DNA from 3 places in the Pseudomonas sp. H3_A02 genome. Region 3 is predicted to be linked to each of the others. Evidence: predicted binding sites of a transcription regulator. Region 3 holds the regulator's gene; each other region holds the start of a gene.

What was found. The regulator FliA, encoded in region 3, starts transcription of late flagellar genes. The targets are predictions, from matches to a motif close to CTAAAGTTTNNNNNNNNNNNGCCGNTAA.
Region 1: the regulator FliA is predicted to act here: its motif matches at 1,495-1,522, upstream of AB4N80_RS03160 (methyl-accepting chemotaxis protein).
Region 2: the regulator FliA is predicted to act here: its motif matches at 2,035-2,062, upstream of AB4N80_RS03285 (methyl-accepting chemotaxis protein).

The regions. Positions count from the first base shown of each region.
Region 1 is NZ_CP162807.1:750,160-754,369, forward strand. Features, by position in the region: gene tatC (twin-arginine translocase subunit TatC) at 1-736, shown strand, start outside; gene AB4N80_RS03155 (16S rRNA (uracil(1498)-N(3))-methyltransferase) at 733-1,440, shown strand; gene AB4N80_RS03160 (methyl-accepting chemotaxis protein) at 1,565-3,481, shown strand; gene AB4N80_RS03165 (bleomycin resistance protein) at 3,829-4,210, shown strand, end outside.
Region 2 is NZ_CP162807.1:780,796-785,005, forward strand. Features, by position in the region: gene AB4N80_RS03270 (formimidoylglutamate deiminase) at 1-863, shown strand, start outside; gene AB4N80_RS03275 (lipocalin family protein) at 1,000-1,569, opposite strand; gene AB4N80_RS03280 (hypothetical protein) at 1,601-1,855, opposite strand; gene AB4N80_RS03285 (methyl-accepting chemotaxis protein) at 2,140-4,032, shown strand; gene AB4N80_RS03290 (DUF924 family protein) at 4,156-4,210, opposite strand, start outside.
Region 3 is NZ_CP162807.1:5,970,792-5,975,001, forward strand. Features, by position in the region: gene AB4N80_RS26195 (protein phosphatase CheZ) at 1-735, opposite strand, end outside; gene AB4N80_RS26200 (chemotaxis response regulator CheY) at 754-1,125, opposite strand; gene fliA (RNA polymerase sigma factor FliA) at 1,292-2,035, opposite strand; gene fleN (flagellar synthesis regulator FleN) at 2,032-2,862, opposite strand; gene flhF (flagellar biosynthesis protein FlhF) at 2,978-4,210, opposite strand, start outside.

The sequences.
Region 1 (4,210 bases), 1.3 Mb from region 3:
CACCCGCCTGCTGCGTTGCGTCGCGGCGGTTTTCATCATCTTCGCCGGGCTGTTTTCCTTCACCCAGCAGATCTACACCTTCGTCTCCACGCCGCTGCGCCAGTACCTGCCGGTAGGCGCGACGATGATCGCCACCGACGTGTCGTCGCCGTTCCTGACGCCACTGAAGCTGACGATGATGGTCTCGCTGTTCCTGGCGATCCCGGTGATCCTGCACCAGATCTGGGGTTTCATCGCCCCGGGCCTGTACAAGCATGAAAAACGCATCGCCGTACCGCTGTTGGTATCCAGCATCCTGCTGTTCTACACCGGCATGGCCTTCGCCTATTACCTGGTGTTCCCGCTGATCTTCAAGTTCTTCGCCGCCGCCACCCCGGCGGGCGTGGAGATGATGACCGACATCAGCAGCTACCTGGATTTCGTCATGACGCTGTTCTTCGCCTTCGGCGTGGCGTTCGAAATCCCCGTGGCCGTGGTGCTGCTGGTGTGGATCGGCGTGGTCGACGTGGCCTACCTGAAGAAGATCCGCCCCTACGTGATCATCGGCTGCTTCGTGGTCGGCATGATCCTCACCCCGCCGGACATTTTCTCCCAGACCCTGCTGGCCGTGCCGATGTGGCTGCTGTTCGAAATCGGCATCCTGTTCGGTGGCCTGGTGCGCAAGCGCCGGGAAGAAGAACCCGAGGACCAGCCGGTCGATGACCACAACGACCAGCCGCCAGCGACCCAAGCGTGAACCTGCTGCTGCTCGAAGAGGCCGACTTCATTGGGCCTGACCGCGTGATCCTGAGCGATCGCCGGTTGACCCACATGCAGGAAGTCCATCGCAGTGCCGTCGGTGACAGCCTGCGCGTCGGGCGCATCGGCGGGTTGATGGGCTCGGCCCAGGTGCTGCGCCTGGAGGCTCGCGAGGCCGAACTGCAAGTGACCCTCGACCAGGCGCCGCCGGCCAAGTTGCCGTTGACCCTGGTGCTGGCGCTGCCGCGCCCGAAAATGCTCCGGCGAGTGTTCCAGACCATCGCCACCATGGGCGTGCCGCGGGTGGTGCTGGTCAACAGCTATCGCGTGGAAAAGAGCTTTTGGCAGACGCCGTTCCTCGAACCCGAGGCCATTCGCGAGCAACTGATCCTGGGCCTGGAGCAGGCCCGGGACAGCGTGTTGCCTGAGGTGGTTATCGAGAAACGCTTCAAGCCTTTTGTCGAGGACCGCCTGCCGGCCATCGCCAACGGCACCCTCGGACTGGTCGGCCACCCTGGCAACCACCCACCCTGCCCGCGAGCACTCACGGAGCCGGTGACCTTGGCCATCGGCCCCGAAGGCGGTTGGATTCCCTACGAGATCGACCTACTGGGCAAGGCCGGCTTGCAACCGGTACAACTGGGCGAGCGGATTCTGCGGGTCGAGACCGCGGTTACCGCATTGCTTGCAAGGTTGTTCTGAAAGGCATCTCTGCTTCGCCACAAATAAGCCACTCGGAGAATCCTGAGCTCATTTCTACAGATCCCGTCAAAGCCGCCGATACAGTGCCCATAAAACCAATTCAGCGCTCCAAGGGAGTATCAGCATGTTCCGGTGGCTTGCCCAGGGTCTGGGAAATGTAAGCGTTAATCGCAAACTCGGTGCAGGCTTCGGCCTGGTGCTGTTCCTCACCTTGATGATCGCATTCACCGGTTGGTCCGGCCTGGGCAATGTCATCAGCCGGGGCGATAAACTGGGGTTCATTGCCAGTCTCAACGACTTGAGCAAAGACTTGAATCTGGCCAGCATCGACTACAACAGCACGCGGGGCGAGAAAGGGCCGCAACAGGTCAACGACCTGCTGGGCAAGCTCGAAGAGGGCCTGAAGACTGCTCGCCAGTTGATCGAACAACCGGCCGATGTGGCGTTGATCGATGCACAGCTGGCCGCCGTTGCCGAATACAAGAGTGCCTTCGCCCAGATGACCAGCGCCACCGTCAGCCGCGAAGACGCCCGCAGCAAGCTCGGCGCCAGCGCCGACAACGCCGTGGCCCGCGTTGCCGAGGTGGAAAAAGCATTGCTGCAAAGCGGCGACGTTACTCAATTCAACAACGTGGTGGCCCTGAGCAAGGCGATCCAGCAGGCCCGCTATCAGGTTCGCGGCTACACCTACAGCGGAAAAAGCGAGGCCCAGCAGCCCGCCATCGATGCAATCACCGATGTCCTGAAACTGCTGGCACGCTTGCCGGCCCAGCTACCCGAGGAGTTCGCCGATAGTCTTCAGCAGGCCAGCGACTCGATGAACGTCTATCGCGCGGCGGTCAGCCAGTTCCGCGACTCCCAGATCGATAATGGCGCCGCGTTGCAGCGCATGAGTGAGCAAGGCCACGTACTGATCGATTCCAGTCAGAAGCTCACCGTGTCCCAGACGGCGGTGCGAGACCACGATACCGCCCAGGCCAAGACCGTTCTCATCGCAGCGGCTGCGCTGGCCCTGCTGTTCGGCGTGATTGCAGCGCTGCTCATCACCCGGCAGATCGTCGGCCCACTCAACGACACCTTGAAGGTTGCCGAACGCGTAGCCGCTGGCGACCTGACCCACAACCTCACGTCTGACCGTCGCGACGAACTGGGCCAACTGCAACGCGCCATGCAAAGCATGACCGTGGGCCTGCGGCAATTGATCGGTGGCATCGGCGAAGGTGTCACGCAAATCGCCAGCGCCGCCGAACAGCTCTCGGCCGTGACCGAGCAGACCAGCGCCGGGGTCAACAGTCAAAAGGTGGAAACCGATCAGGTCGCCACCGCCATGCATGAAATGACCGCCACGGTGCAGGAAGTCGCCCGCAACGCCGAGGAAGCCTCCGAAGCCGCCGTCGCTGCCGACCAACAGGCCCGCGAAGGCGAAAAAGTCGTCGGTGAAGCCATCGCCCAGATCGAACGCCTGGCCCTCGAAGTGGGCAACTCCACCGCGGCGATGGGCGACCTGAAGCGTGAAAGCGACAAGATCGGCAGCGTGCTCGACGTGATCAAGTCCGTAGCCCAGCAAACCAACCTGCTGGCCCTCAACGCCGCCATCGAAGCGGCCCGTGCCGGGGAAGCAGGGCGTGGTTTTGCAGTGGTCGCCGATGAGGTTCGCAGCCTGGCGCAGCGCACCCAGAAGTCCACCGAAGAAATCGAAGAGCTGATCGTCGGCCTGCAATCGGGGACCCAGCAGGTCGCGACCATCATGGACAACAGCCGCAACCTGACCGATAACAGCGTCGAACTGACCCGCCGCGCGGGGGGCTCGCTGGAGAACATCACTCGCACGGTTTCGGCGATCCAGTCGATGAACCAGCAGATCGCCGCTGCGGCCGAGCAGCAGAGCGCTGTGGCTGAGGAGATCAACCGTAGTGTGCTGAATGTACGTGATGTTTCGGAGCAGACGGCGTCGTCCAGTGAGGAGACTGCCGCTTCGAGTGCGGAATTGGCCCGGCTAGGCGTGCACTTGCAGACGCTGGTAGGGCGGTTCAAAGTTTAGAGGCATAGGCGCGTTTGTCACCAACGGCCGCTTAACGAGTTGCTCCAAACACATAACGCATGAAGCAGTGCATCAGTCCCTATTGGAGCTGAGGCACTGCTCTACCAATATGTGATGTTCGACATGTGTCTCTGCAGATTTATCATCCTTAAATAACCTCGCTGCTTTGGCCACCGGCCTACTTTAACTTTCAGACATAATTTATAACTGCGGCATTATCGTCAAACGATCGCAGCCAACATAAACAATGACAAAAGCATCAGAAAAATCGATTGGACTTTTCTAGAGCTCACGACAGAATGGCACCTCCATTAACTATACGAAACATTCTTCACGGAAGAGGAATTATGGTCACCTTTAACAAGCTTATACCTGAACTGATTGTGTCCGACATCAAGGCAAGCTCAAGATTTTATTGCAAGATCATTGGGTTCAGCGTTGAGTATGAAAGACCGAACGACGGCTTCATGTTCATCTCCTATCACGGTAGCCAGTTAATGCTGGAACAAGACGATCACGAAGAGTCACCGTGGCGAGTAGGCCCGCTACAAAAACCTTATGGACGCGGAATGAACCTCTCAATTGATTGCCCCGATGTCAGAGCGTTAGCGAAAACATTGATCGGTTCGGGATACGAGCTGCATAAACCAATAGAAGAATGCTGGTACAAAGAGAACAACCTGCTTCAAGGTCAAAGCAATTTTCTCGTATTAGACCCGGATGGTTATT
Region 2 (4,210 bases), 1.4 Mb from region 3:
CGCCCAATGACGGGCAGCGCCGGTTCATCAACAGCACTGAAAACTACTTGAAGCTTCAGTCGCGCTTGCAGCCGATCCTGGCCGGGCAACCGTCCCAGGCACTGGGCCTGTGTTTCCACTCGTTGCGCGCTGTGACGCCCGGGCAGATCCAGGACGTGCTGGCCGCCAGCGACCGTGATTGCCCGGTGCACATCCACATCGCCGAGCAACAGAAGGAAGTCGACGACTGCCTGAGCTGGAGCGGCGCCCGCCCGTTGCAATGGCTGTACGAAAACACCGAGGTCGACCAGCGCTGGTGCCTGGTCCATGCCACCCATGCCAACGCCCAGGAAGTCAGCCTCATGGCCAAGAGCCGGGCGATTGCCGGTCTGTGCCTGACCACCGAAGCCAACCTGGGGGACGGGATTTTCCCGGCCGTGGATTTCCTCGCCCAGGGCGGACGCCTGGGGATCGGCTCCGACAGTCATGTGTCGTTGAGCGTGGTCGAAGAATTGCGTTGGCTGGAATATGGCCAGCGCCTGCGTGATCAACGGCGCAACCGCTTATACCGGACGGATCAGCCGATAGTTGGCCGCACCTTGTTTGACGCGGCATTGGAAGGCGGCGCCCAGGCCCTGGGACAACCGGTCGGCGCCCTCGACATCGGCAAGCGCGCCGACTGGCTGGTGCTCGATGGCAACGACCCATACCTGGCCACCGCCCAGAGCGACGGGATCCTCAATCGCTGGTTGTTTGCCGGCGGCGATCGCCAGGTGCGCGATGTGATGGTCGGTGGACAGTGGGTTGTGCGCGATGGGCGTCATGCCGGCGAAGAGGAAAGCGCCCGGGCGTTTACCCAGGTATTGCGCGAACTCCTGGGCTGATCGCAAAAAATCAATGTGGGAATACCACTGTGGGAGCGAGCTTGCTCGCGATGAGGCCTTCACACTCAACGCAAATGTTGACTGGAAATCCGTCATCGCGAGCAAGCTCGCTCCCACACTGGTTTTCGGGTGACCGTCAGTCCGAGGTCTTGGCCATCTGCCGATCCGAGGCGCGCCAGATCAGTCGTGTCGTGTCATAACCCTGCTGGCGCGCCTTGCTCAGCAGTTCCTCGCGCACGACGCTATTGACGGTCGGTGTGCGGGACAGCAGCCACATGTAGCGGCGGCTCGGGTCGCCGACGATAGCGGTCTTGTAGTCATCACTGACGTACAGCACCCAGTACTGCCCTTTCGCCACGCCCGGCACGATCCGTGAAAACCAGTTATCGAACTCGACCCAGAGCTTGTCGGTCTTGCCCGGCACCTGCGGCGTGGCGGTACCCTTGGCTTCCTCCCACTGCCAGTCCGAGGTCAGGCAGCGATTGAGCACACCCACATTGCCGTCTGGCTTGAGGGTGTAGTGAGCTTCCGATTGCGCGCAATTGCGCTGGAAATACATGGGCAGGCGGGCCAACTCATACCAGGTCCCTTGGTAACGCTTGAGATTGACGCTGTTGACCGTCTTGGGTGCCAGCGGATCTTCGCCAGAAGTGGCACAGCCAGCCAAAACCAGGCCAGCCAAAAGCACAAAAACTAACCGCATCATTATTTTTCTCCCGCAGGCCTCTGGCCTCGGTTTACTTCAGGCCTTGGCCGGAAAACATCAACACTTTGTCACCGGCGTACTGCACGCTGATAAAGCTTTTCTGGTCGCCCCAGGTGCAGCTGGACATGCCGAGGGCGCCTGAGCAATCGGTCGGTTTCCCCAGCAACGTTTCGACTTCGGCCTTGGGCATACCCGCCGACAGTTTCGAATAGTTTTCCTGGTTGACCTTGCTGCATGCGGTCAACACGACGCACATAAACAGCAGAGCGATAGATCGCAGCGACATGGTGAAACTCCTGGAACGGAAGGGAGGTGGCAGGGTGCCAACCTGATCCTTAGAAGAGAAAACCCTTATCTGGTTCCCTGACGTCCCCAGTATTTATTGGCCGTGCAGAGGTGTTTCATCGGTGAATCAACCGGTTTGTGACGCCGTCGTACCTTTCGTCGGGATTGACGCCCTGACGCCTGATGGGCCGGGCTTCTGCGCCGATAAAAAGTAACAGCGCAAAACCCTGCGCTATGGCAAATTGACAGCCCTTCCTGACCCGTCCCTCCGCGGTAGTGTTATTAATGACCAGAAACATGAAATTCAGCCATAAAATCCTGCTGGCTGCCGCCCTCGTGGTGGCCGTTGCATTCGCCTGTTTCATCCTGTTCAACGACTATCGTCAACGCCAGAGCCTGCACGCCAGCACCGAGACCTCCATGCAGGAGCTCGGCAGCCTGACCAGCCGCAACATCCAGACGTGGGTCGACGGCCGTATCCAATTGCTGCAATCGCTGGCCCAGCAGATCGCCGTGGACGGCAGCAGTGCCGACAGCCTCAAGCGCGCCGTGGGCCTGCCGGCCTACACCGGCAACTTCCAGCTCAGCTATTTCGGCGGCACCGACGGCGTGATGTTCTCGGTACCGGCCGGCAATCGCGCCGCCGACTACGACCCGCGCGCCCGTGGCTGGTACAAGGCCGCCAACAGCGCACAGCAAACCATTGTCACCGAGCCCTACATCGCCGCCTCGTCGGGCAAGCTGGTGATCACCGTCGCCACACCGGTACAGCGCCAGAACCAGATGATCGGCGTGGCCGGTGCGGACATCGACCTGTCCAGCGTCAGCGCCATCATCAACTCGCTGAACTTCGGCGGCCACGGCCACGCGTTCATCGTCAGCGCCGACGGCAAGATCCTGATCCACCCCGACAGCAAGCGCGTGCTCAAGACCTTGGCCGAGGCCTACCCCAACGGCGCACCGCAAATCAGCCCGGGCGTGAAGGAAGTCGATCTCGACGGCAAGACCCAATTCATCTCCTTCACCCGCGTCAACGGCGTGCCGGGCGCCGATTGGTACGTGGCGCTGGTGCTCGACAAGGACACCGCGCTGGCGATGCTCAGTGAGTTCCGTACATCGGCACTGATCGCCATGGTCATCGCCGTGGTGTTCATCATCGCCCTGCTGGGCATGTTGATCCGCGTGCTGATGCAGCCGCTGCTGACCATGGGCCGTGCCATGCATGACATCGCCGAAGGCGAAGGCGACCTGACCCGCCGCCTGGTCATCCACGGCCAGGACGAATTCGGCGCACTGGGCACGTCGTTCAACCGTTTTGTCGAGCGCATTCACACCTCGATCCGCGAAGTGGCCTCAGCCACCGGACAGGTCAACGAAGTCGCCTTGCGCGTGGTCAGTGCGTCCAACTCGTCGATGTTCAACTCCGACCAGCAGGCATCGCGCACCAGCAGCGTGGCCGCGGCCATCAACCAGCTTGGCGCCGCCGCCCAGGAAATCGCCCAGAACGCCGCCCTCGCCTCGCAACATTCCAGCGATGCCCGCAGCCTGGCCGAAGACGGTCAGCAAGTGGTGGATAAAACCATCGCGGCCATGCAGCAGTTGTCGGCCAAGATCAGCGATTCGTGTGGCAACATCGAAACCCTGAACAGCAACACGGTGAACATCGGCCAGATTCTTGAGGTGATCACCAGCATTTCCCAGCAGACCAACCTGCTCGCCCTCAACGCCGCCATCGAAGCAGCCCGGGCCGGTGAAGCCGGGCGCGGCTTCGCGGTGGTGGCCGATGAAGTGCGCAACCTGGCCCACCGCACCCAGGATTCGGCGCAGCAAGTGCAGAAGATGATCGAAGAACTGCAAGTCGGCGCACGGGAAGCGGTACTGACCATGACCGACAGCCAGCGCCAGAGCGAAAGCAGCGTCGGCATCGCCAACCAGGCCGGCGAACGACTGGGCAGCGTGACCCAGCGTATCGGTGAAATCGACGGCATGAACCAGTCCGTGGCGACCGCCACCGAAGAACAGACCGCCGTGGTGGAGTCGATCAACGTCGACATCACCGAGATCAATACCCTTAACCAGGAAGGCGTGGAAAACCTGCAAGCCACCTTGCGCGCCTGTGCCGACCTTGAGCAGCAGGCGGCGCGGTTGAAGCAGTTGGTGGGCAGTTTCCGGATCTAGCGCCTGGAAGGGGCCCCATCGCGAGCAAGCTCGCTCCCACAGTTGATCAGATTTCCCTGACGGAACTCGGTCAACTGTGGGAGCGAGCTTGCTCGCGATAGCGGCATCAGACGCGCAGAAAACTCAGAACCTGGACCCAGGCCTGCTCAAAAACTCCAGCTCATCAGCCGTGGACTCG
Region 3 (4,210 bases):
AACGTCTTCTCTTTTATCGGCATGAATTTGCGGACCTTCACCCTGAGAGAGATGTTTTTGTGGATCTTTTTCAGCAAGCATCGCTTCACGGTCGTGTTCGATGCCTGCAAAGCGGTCGACCTGGCTGGCCATCAACACCAGTTTGAGCAGGTTGCTTTCCACTTCGGTGACCAACTGGGTCACACGCTTGATCACCTGGCCGGTCAGGTCTTGATAGTCCTGGGCCAGCAGAATGTCGTTGAGGTTGCTTGCCACGGCGCGGTTCTCGGTGCTGCTGCGCGTCAGGAAACCGTCGACCCGACGGGCCAGCTCCCGAAACTCTTCAGCACCGACTTCGCGACGCATGAACCGGCCCCAGTCGGTGCTCAAGGCCTGGGCTTCTTCACTCAGGCCGTTGACCAGCGGCGTTGCGCTTTCCACCAGGTCCATGGTGCGGTTCGCCGCGGCCTCGGTCAGCTTGACCACATACCCCAGGCGCTCGGTGGCGTCGGTGATCTGCGAGACTTCCTCGGCCTGCGGCATGTGCGGGTCGATCTGGAAATTGACAATCGCGCTGTGCAGTTCACGCGTGAGCTTGCCCACTTCCTGATACAGACCGCGGTCACGGGTCTGGTTGAGCTCATGGATCATTTGAACCGCATCGCCAAAGCGACCTTTTTCAAGGCTGTCGACCAGTTCGCGGGCATGTTTTTTCAGGGTCGATTCGAAATCGCCCATTGAAGATTCGTTGTCCATAGCTCCCCCGTGGCGCCGTTAACCGATGCGTTCGAAGATTTTTTCGATCTTCTCTTTCAACGCCTGGGCCGTGAAGGGTTTGACCACATAGCCGTTTACACCGGCCTGGGCCGCTTCGATGATCTGCTCGCGCTTGGCTTCGGCAGTGACCATCAGCACCGGAAGATGCTTGAGCTTTTCGTCGGCGCGCACATGGCGCAACAAGTCGATACCGGTCATGCCGGGCATGTTCCAGTCAGTCACCAGAAAGTCGATGCTCCCGCTGTTGAGGACCGGAATGGCTGTGACGCCATCATCCGCCTCGACCGTGTTGGTGAACCCAAGGTCACGCAACAGGTTTTTTATGATCCGCCGCATCGTTGAGAAGTCATCAACGATGAGGATTTTCATGTTCTTGTCCAATTCGACCTCCAAGCAGTCTTAAACGCGCCCAGCACCTGGACGCGCCATTTCAATCAATCCGGCACAACACTCGACAACGGTCCGGAGCACAACGGATGGAGACTGGCGCAGTACCTGCCAGGCCAGCCTCGTCGCAGTGTCCCCACACTGCCTGTCAACGCGCTCGCCACTCCCCCAAACGCCCCCGCAAACGGGCCGCGCACTGGCTGTGTAACTGGCTGACCCGCGATTCGCTGACCCCCAGGACCTCACCGATTTCCTTGAGGTTCAGCTCTTCGTCGTAGTACAGCGCCAAGACCAGTCGCTCACGCTCCGGCAAATTGGCAATCGCATCCGCCAGCGCGCTCTGGAAACGTTCATCTTCCAGGTCACGCGATGGCTCCATGTGAGCACTCGCGCCATCCTCGTGCAGCCCTTCGTGTTCGCCGTCCTGCAGCAGGTCGTCGAAACTGAACAGGCGGCTGCCCAAGGTATCGTTCAAAATCCCGTAATAATCATCGAGACTTAACTGGAGTTCGGCAGCAACTTCGTGATCTTTAGCGTCACGCCCGGTTTTCGCTTCAATTGCCCGAATCGCGTCACTGACCATGCGGGTATTGCGGTGCACCGAACGCGGCGCCCAATCGCCCTTGCGGACTTCATCGAGCATCGCCCCGCGAATGCGAATACCGGCATAGGTCTCGAAACTGGCGCCTTTGCTGGCGTCGTATTTGTTCGACACTTCAAGCAGGCCGATCATGCCGGCCTGGATCAAGTCCTCGACCTGGACACTGGCCGGCAACCGCGCCAGCAAGTGGTAGGCGATACGCTTGACCAGTGGCGCATAACGCTCGATCAATTCGTATTGGGCGTCCCGTGCCGATTTTTTGTAGAGATGGTTGTAACCGCTGGCTGTCATAGCACGGGCCCTGCTGTTTGTTGCACAAGACGTTCGACGAAAAACTCCAGATGCCCGCGAGGATTGGCCGGCAATGGCCAGGTATCGACCTTCTGGGCGATCGCCTTGAACGCCAGCGCGCATTTGGAACGTGGAAAGGCTTCATAGACGGCACGTTGCTTCTGGACGGCCTTGCGCACGCTTTCGTCGTAAGGCACCGCGCCGACGTATTGCAGGGCGACGTCCAGGAAGCGATCGGTGACCTTGGTCAACTTGGCGAACAGGTTGCGTCCTTCCTGCGGGCTCTGGGCCATGTTGGCCAGGACGCGGAAGCGGTTCATGCCATAGTCGCGGTTCAGCAGTTTGATCAGGGCGTAGGCGTCGGTGATGGACGTCGGTTCGTCGCAGACCACCAGCAGCACTTCCTGGGCGGCGCGCACGAAACTGACGACCGAGTCGCCAATGCCAGCCGCGGTATCGATCACCAGCACATCGAGGTTGTCGCCGATGTCGCTGAAAGCCTGGATCAGGCCCGCGTGTTGGGCTGGGGTCAGGTGAACCATGCTCTGGGTGCCGGAGGCAGCCGGCACGATACGAATCCCGCCTGGCCCCTGCAACAGCACGTCGCGCAGTTCGCAGCGGCCTTCGATCACGTCCGCCAGGGTGCGTTTGGGGGTAAGCCCCAGCAGCACGTCGACGTTCGCCAGGCCCAGGTCGGCGTCCAGCAGCATGACCCGTCGGCCAAGCTCTGCAAGAGCCAGGGACAAGTTCACTGACACGTTAGTCTTCCCGACGCCACCTTTGCCGCCGGTCACCGCGATCACCTGTACGGGATGCATGCTGCCCATGTTCGTTCTTTACCTTGTCTTCTTAGACGGAGGCCACATTACTGGCTGCGCGTTCGCATAAGGAACAATGCATGGCAGACCATCGATGTAGGTACAAAAAATATTCATGATTACCTCAGCCGACCTGCTTGCTCGGGCTGTGGTAGATGTCAGCGAACATGTCAGCCATGGCTTCTTCGCTGGGTTCTTCCTGCATTTGCACACTCACGGCACGACTGACCAGTTGATGACGGCGCGGCAGATGCAAATCATCCGGGATCCGCGGCCCATCGGTCAGGTAGGCCACCGGCAGTTCATGACCGATCGCCAGGCTCAACACCTCGCCCAGGCTTGCCGTTTCGTCCAGCTTAGTCAGGATGCAGCCGGCCAGTCCGCAGCGTTTGTAGCTGTGGTATGCGGCGGTTAGAACCTGTTTCTGGCTGGTGGTTGCCAACACGAGATAATTTTTTGACTTGATACCGCGTCCGGCCAGGCTTTCGAGCTGCATGCGCAGGGCTGGATCGCTGGCTTGCAGGCCCGCGGTATCGATCAGCACAACGCGTTTGCGCAGCAAAGGCTCCAGCGCCTGGGCCAGGGATTGGCCCGGATCCACATGGGTCACCGACACATTGAGGATCCGGCCCAGGGTCTTGAGTTGTTCCTGGGCACCGATGCGGAAACTGTCCATGCTCACCAGGGCGATGCTCTGGGCGCCGTACTTGAGTACATAACGGGCGGCGAGCTTGGCCAGGGTGGTGGTCTTGCCCATGCCGGCAGGACCGACCATGGCAATCACTCCGCCCTCTTCCAGTGGCTCGACTTCCGGCGTGGAGATCATCCGCGCCAGGTGCGCCAGCAACATGCGCCAAGCCTGGCGCGGTTCTTCGATACCATTGATCAGCGCCAGCAGGTCCCGGGACAACGGGCCGGACAGGCCGATGCGTTGCAGGCGACGCCACAGGTTGGCCTGGGCCGGACGGCTGCCTTGCAGCTGGTTCCAGGCCAGGGAGCCGAGCTGGACTTCCATCAGCTCGCGCAGGCTGTTGAGTTCAAAGCGCATTGAGTCCAGGGCGCGCGGATCGACCCCGCGGACAGGCGCGGCGGGAGCCGGTTCCGGACGACGCGGTTCGGCCTGGGCCTGCTCCATTAGCGGTTCGGCGGCGGTCAAGGGCAGGCCGGCGGTCAGCGGCTGACCGGCGAACAATTGACGATTGGTGCCCGCGGCACCCTCGCCTTCGCTGCTGCGCAGGCTCAGTTCGGCCTGGGCGCTGGCGATGCGCGATTGGGTCTTGCGCAGCTCATCTTCGAGCTCCATGTTCGGAACCCGCGGGGCCAGCGCAGACAGTTTGTAATCCAGGGCCGCCGTCAG